Regions from separate parts of the Flavobacterium sp. N502540 genome, predicted to be linked through region 1. Evidence: riboswitches for the same ligand, from Rfam matches in the RefSeq annotation. Region 1 holds a riboswitch; each other region holds the start of a gene.
What was found. Region 1 has a riboswitch for cobalamin ahead of OLM58_RS03110 (TonB-dependent receptor plug domain-containing protein). Riboswitches for the same ligand answer to the same signal wherever they lie in the genome.

Region 1 (2,278 bases):
GGTTGGTTTAGTTTTACTATTTCTATTAAAATTTAAACTGCTTTCAGAATCCATTTCCCTTTTTACTAATAACATTTTTCTAATTTTCCTCCTATTCATTTCGGCTCATTCCTTAAGTCGTCTGGCAGCGATATCTATTATTTTTACTCACGAATACTCCCGCGATGATGCGACGAGTAAAAGTAAACCTATAGCTAAAAAACACAGTTGGAAAGAAATTACAGGTTCGTTCTTCTTCGGACTAATTCCATTATTGGTACTTTCATTTTTTCAATCTGAATTTCTTTTGGCAATTATTCCGGTATTCATCATGCGTTATTTTTTAGCCCGCTATTTCCAAAAATGGATTGATGGTTATACGGGTGACTGCCTGGGAGCAACGCAACAGGTTTGCGAAGTTATTTATTATTTAAGCATTCTTCTGATATGGAAATTTATCTAGTTCGTCATACCGAAACAATCTGCGAAAAAGGAATCTGCTACGGTCAGACTGATGTAGATTTGGCTGTTCCATTCGAAGAAATCTTTAAGGATATTGTCTCGCAATTACCTTCTGAGGCCCTACTCTTTTCAAGTCCATTGAAACGTTGTATCCTACTGGCCCAATACATTCAGAATACGATAAACCCCGTTTCCTTCATTACCGACGATCGTCTAATGGAAATGAATTTTGGCGATTGGGAATTGAAAAACTGGGATGCAATTCCTGCGGAAGAACTTAATCCCTGGATGGAAGATTTTGTCACCACGCAAGTCACAAATGGGGAGTCTTTTACAACACTTCATGAAAGAGTGGGTACGTTTTTAGAAGATTATGTTTTCAACCAGACAGCTCCTGTAGTCATTGTCTCACATGCAGGTGTGATCAGAAGTATTTTATGTCATCAGTCTGGATTACCCCTAAAAGACGCTTTTACCAATAAAGTAGCGTTCGGACAGGTTATTAAAATAATGATTTAAATGATCATTTGTTCAGAATCCCTCTCTAAAACGAAAACAAATTTGAAAATTCAATAATTTTAACTTTATCTTTGCAGAAAATTAAGGTTGTGTTCATTCATACACATTAAAAGGGAATCAAGTAATAAATCTTGAGCTGTACCCGCAACTGTAAGCTTTGTTCTGAAAAAGAATGCTTGTTGTTAACTACAAAACCACTGCTCGCGCTGACGAATGGGAAGGTAAACAACAAGACGCAAGCCAGGAGACCTGCCTTTGTAATCAATATCGAGCTCTCGGGAAAAAGAGTGTAGAAATTATGACTTTGAAAAAACTTTTTGCTCTTTGTTTCTTATTGTTGTGCCAGATTACTGTGGCGCAGAACGATTCTATTACGAAACTTAAAACGGTTGTCGTTTCTGATGCTAATCTTAAAAAATACTCCAATTCACAATCGGTTTTAAAACTAAATGATTCTGTTATTGGCAAAAATGAAGCCTTATTAACGGATTTATTAAACTTCAATTCGACCATTTATTTTAAAGAGTACGGCCGTGGAATGCTTTCTACAGTTGCTTTTAGAGGTACAACATCATCGCAAACGGCTGTAATCTGGAACGGAATTAACATTAATTCCCAAATGAACGGAAGTACTGATTTTAATACCATTTCCGGATCCGATTATAATTCTATTAGTGTAAAAGCAGGAGGAGGAAGTGTTATTTATGGCAGCGGAGCCGTTGGAGGAACCGTACACTTGAATACAGATCTCGCCTTTTACAATAAATTTGAAAACAATTTAAGACTTGATTACGGAAGTTTCAACACTATCGGAATTAATTATAAAACAAGTATCTCTAATAAAAAATGGAGTACTCAAATTGGTTTTTCCAAAAACAGTTCTACAAACGATTATAAATATCTGAACCAATACAACTGGAAAGGCGAACAGCGCTGGAATCAAAACGGTCAATATGATGTTATTACCCTAAGTGCCAATGCAGGATATAAAATCGATGCCAAAAACAGTTTTAAGCTGTATACCCAAACTTCAAATACAGACCGAAATACCTCATTAGTTTCGGAATCTGAAACTAAAAGTAAATATGTAAATGGTTTTAATCGGAACTTATTGGAATATGATGGTGATTTTGGCAGATTCAAAACCAATTTCAAAACAGCCTATATTTTTGAGAACTATAAATATTATGCCGACAATTCCAGCAATATTTATACGTACGGAAAAACAGAAAGCCTGACTACAAAAGCAGATTTAGGCTATCAATTATTAGAATCGCTGCAAATAAATAGTATTCTGGACTACAATCGGACTAAAGGA
Region 2 (2,278 bases), 1.7 Mb from region 1:
TATAATAATTTAGTTTAATACATTTTTGAATGGGTTAGCGCGTAGGAATGCTTTCTCCTGAAAGATGCAAATCTGTCGCCCCCATTATTTCTGTCGAAGTTTCTCCGAGCCAGCCCGCCTGCTGATTAAGGCCATTGTACACTTTCACAAAATCGATCCCAGGAAGCATTACTTTGTTTCCCTTTTCGTCCACAGCCCAGTTAATATCTATTCCTGAATCGTCATCATTGTTTGGAGCATTATCTGCATATCCGTATAAAAAAGCATATTGTACAAAATAACTTCCCGTTCCGCTTTCATCTACTGCGTTATCGGGCAATCTTGTTCCTTTATAAGTGATAGAAGATTGATCTTTAAGCCATTTTGGCCAGTAATCTAAAGAATGATTGTAAGCATTATTTTGTACCAGATAACCACTTTTCCCCTGATTGTCTTTCCATAAAATATATTCCATATCAACGAAACCTACTGTACCCGTAGTTCCACCCGACACCGGAATTTTATTGGGATCAGGTCGGTAATACGTTATTTCATAATGCTGAATCGTTTTTGGCATTTTATGTCCACCGCCTTCTATCTCGTACCACTGATCGTCTGGAAGTCCGTTTTTATTTTTATCGTAAGCTACCATGATTATTCCTGCTTCACTGCTTCCGCCGCGCATGGTACTGTTCGGATTTGGATTAGCCTCTGCCCAGAAAGCATTGCCCAAAATTCTAAAATCACGTTTGCCTTTAACATTAACAATGGTATGATCGAATCCAAAAACAACATAACCACCAAAAGCCCCCAATGAAACCAGATCCCCATTTTTCTTGGCCAGATAAGTATTGGCTCTTGATAAAATTCTTTCAGAAGTATCTCCGTCATTAGCAATAGGCAGATCGTTTACAAACTGCCCGGGAGCCGGTTTAAATTCAAATACTTTTGAAATGTAGGTTTTGTACTCCTTCGTTTCTTTTGTAACGGTAACGACTACTTTTTGAGTTTGTACACTTCCTTTGTCATTTACAGTAACGGCCAATTCATAGACTCCTGCTTCTGCTGCCGCAAATAAAAGTTCCTTTGCTGTAATAGTACTTAGTGCATAACTTTCTGAAGGTGCTTTTGTAACACTCCAATTGTATGTAGCTTCTGTTCCTACATTGATTGTTGGATTCAGGGCCACAATTGTAAATCTCTGCGCGCTAAAAGTTAAATCTGAACTAACAGGCGTCGGATTGCTATTTTCATTTGATGCATTATCATCAGAACAATTGGTTAATGAGAGTACTGCAATAAACAACAATAAGGATCGGCAGTTTTTGAAAATATTGTGGTACATGTGGTATTGTTTTGGTGGGTAGTGGTAAAAGCAGAAGAAATTGAAGAAATAACAAAAGAAGTTTTAATTAAAGTCTTCAATAGAGAGCAATGTTATCCTTATAAACGTACACAATCCGGCACCGCCAAATACCTCTGGAATTGTACTGATTTTTTATTGGAACAGAATTAAAATAAGACAAAAGCCTGACAGATGATGCATTCCAAAAAGCCAGACTCGATACGGATTTCTTTTTCAGAAGTGATTCTCTCAGAGAGAAAAAGCAACTGTACAACACTTCCGACTGAAGCAGAATAGAAGCAAAAATGATAACAATAAATAAGAATTCTCTTTTTGTATGATACATCACTAAATGAATTAAGAAAACTCCGGGATGTACTAATTAAAAACGCAATAAGGAAGAATCCCGTCATAAAAAATGACAGGTTCGTTTATTGTTCTTCAACTTTATTCCACGAAAGTCTTAAACTATGTGATTGTGGCAGGTCTCCTGACTTGTTCCATCTTTAAAACAACCTTCTCATCCCGAAAAGCGGGGCAATGGCATTAGTAATGTTTAAAGACTTGCATAGAACTTACAGTAGCGGGTCTGTTCAGGATTTACACCTGATTCCCTTTTAACCATTTTTTCTTAAGAAAAAACAGACCAAAATCTGGCGCAAATATATAATTATCTTTTACAATAGAGTAATTCTAAATAAAAAATTGCAGATGCACATTATCAATTGATCCGGGATTTTAGTATTAAAATATTATTTCTCTTGCATGAACAACTTTATGTTACAAACTTATTTCGTCTTAAACGACTTTTACAACACGCTCTTTTTGTATCCTTCTTGCTGGTTAGTAATTTATTTAAAATTAAGTACTTCTACTTGTTTTCATTTTACAATAATGATTATTTTTAACAAGAAGAATAAACTATTTTGATAAGCAAAACTTAATCATTAAATC
Region 3 (2,278 bases), 370 kb from region 1:
TTCAGTCCTGCTTTTTCGCATACCAAACTGGCAGCGGGAGTAAGAATATGATCGGGTGTTGATGTTGCTAGTATCAGACAATCAATATCCAGAGGATTTATATCATAATTTTTTATTAGATCTTTAATGGCGAAAGAAGCCATATCTGAGGTTGCCAGTGCCGGGTCATCCAATATTCTTCTTTCTTTTATGCCTGTTCGAGAGGTAATCCACTCATCTGTTGTATCTATTCTTTTTTCTAAATCAGTATTGCTTAAAACCGTTTCCGGTACATATCCTCCAATAGCAATAATGGAAGCCTTTGTTGTATTCATTGAATTTTTTGTTTCTCTTTTAGTGTTCTTTTAATTTTGACTTTCGGCCCAAAACCTTTCTCCAGTCCATTTTACAAGAGTTTTTCGAAGAATATGTAGTACGAGGGGCATCTTCATTTACAGGGGCGCAATTTAACAAATATAAAGATGCAAAAATCTCGGGATTTGTTAATTTACTTTTAATATTTCTGTTTCACTTCATTATTAATAAAATCAAATCCTGTTTTGAATGATTTTGTTTCAGTTCTTCAATGTTTATGAAAAAGCAATCCAACTGAACTTGTTATTGGTCGCAAAAATGTTTTTTTGTTACGGTTCGATTTAAAAAAGTAAAGAATGTTTAAGATAGCATTCTTTTAATGAATGAATGAGATTTGGTCTCATTCATTGTCAAAAGTGTAATATGAACTAATTAACTCTTGTTTTTATAAAGATAATTCTATCTTTACGGCCAGATTCAGGTCTGTTTTTTCTTTAGAGAAAACAGTTAAAAGGGAATCAGGTGTAAATCCTGAACAGACCCGCTACTGTAAGTTCTGTAAAAGTCTTTAACGTTACTCATGCCATTGCCCCGCTTTGCGGGATGAGAAGGCTGTTTAAAGATGGAACAAGTCAGGAGACCTGCCGGAATCACATAGTTTAAGACTTTCGTGGAATAAAGTTGAACAACAATAAACGGACCTGTTATTTTTTAATGGGATCCTGCCTTATTGCTTTTTTGACGATCACATCCCGAAGTTTATTTAATTAAATCAGTGATGTGTAAGACCAGAAAATTACTTTTATTTCTTTTCGTATTGTTAGCTCCCCTCGTACTTCACTCGCAGACTACTAAGGACAGTCTGAAGGTTTTGAAAGAAGTACTGTTAAAAGCAAAACCTTATCAGGAAGTGATTCCCGTACAAAACCTCTCAGGAATACTGCTTGAAAATTTAGCCAGCCACAATGTTGCCGATGCACTTCGTTATTTTGCCGGAGTACAAATCAAGGATTATGGCGGTTTGGGCGGACTTAAAACGGTGGATGTACGTAACATGGGAACACATCACGTGGGTGTTTTTTATGACGGAATTCAGTTAGGAAATGCACAGAACGGAGTTACGGATTTAGGAAAATACTCCCTCGACGATATGGAATCTCTCACCATGTATAATGGTCAGAAGAGCGAAATATTTCAGTCGGCCAAAGACTTTGCAGCTGCTTCTACTATTTATTTGCGCACCAAACGGCCTGTTTTTGAGAATAACAAAAAGACCAATTTCTTAGTGCGTTATAAAACCATGTCTATCAATTACAATGATCTTTCTTTCAGGTTGGAGCAGAAATTAAGTGATAAACTAAGTTGGAGTGCCAGTTCTGAATACATAAAATCTAACGGAGAATACAAATTCAGATACAAAAGAAACAATCTTGACGGTACTGTGGCTTACGATACCTCAGCTACGAGACACAATAGCGATATAGAAGCATTTCGTTTCGAGTCTGGTCTGTACGGGAAAATGAAGAACGGTACCTGGGATGCCAAAGTGTATTATTACGGTTCCGAAAGAGGAGCACCGGGCGCTATTGTAGAAAATAAGTTTTCGGATGGTTTTAGACAGTACGACAAGAATTTTTTTGCGCAGGGTACTTTTATAAAAGACCTTAGCGAAAGATATAAATTTCAGGCTAAAGCAAAATATGCCTATGATTATACCCATTATGTAGCCAGAGACACCACCAATGTACTGGGTGAAGTGGTTACCGAAGGCGCCCAATCTGACGATAGTTATTACCAACAGGAATATTATTTTTCAGCAGTCAATCTGTACAAGATTCTACCCACTTGGGACGTTTCGTTGTCGACCGATTTTCAGTACAACCGTCTTAATGCGACCAGAAAAGGTATAAAAACCCTGTTCTCTTATCCGGAGCGCTACACCGCTTTGTTTGCGCTGGCAAGTTCCTATAGACTGAATGGTCTT

Region 2: another riboswitch for cobalamin. It lies ahead of OLM58_RS18330 (cell surface protein); the one in region 1 lies ahead of OLM58_RS03110 (TonB-dependent receptor plug domain-containing protein).
Region 3: another riboswitch for cobalamin. It lies ahead of OLM58_RS01405 (TonB-dependent receptor); the one in region 1 lies ahead of OLM58_RS03110 (TonB-dependent receptor plug domain-containing protein).

What each region holds. Positions count from the first base shown of each region.
Region 1 covers NZ_CP110012.1:676,404-678,681, forward strand. Annotated here, with positions in the region: gene OLM58_RS03100 (adenosylcobinamide-GDP ribazoletransferase) at 1-442, shown strand, start outside; gene cobC (alpha-ribazole phosphatase) at 427-960, shown strand; cobalamin riboswitch at 1,028-1,232, shown strand; gene OLM58_RS03110 (TonB-dependent receptor plug domain-containing protein) at 1,259-2,278, shown strand, end outside.
Region 2 covers NZ_CP110012.1:4,370,594-4,372,871, reverse strand. Annotated here, with positions in the region: gene OLM58_RS18330 (cell surface protein) at 35-1,324, opposite strand; cobalamin riboswitch at 1,787-1,990, opposite strand.
Region 3 covers NZ_CP110012.1:310,135-312,412, reverse strand. Annotated here, with positions in the region: gene OLM58_RS01410 (beta-ketoacyl-ACP synthase III) at 1-314, opposite strand, end outside; cobalamin riboswitch at 757-958, shown strand; gene OLM58_RS01405 (TonB-dependent receptor) at 1,073-2,278, shown strand, end outside.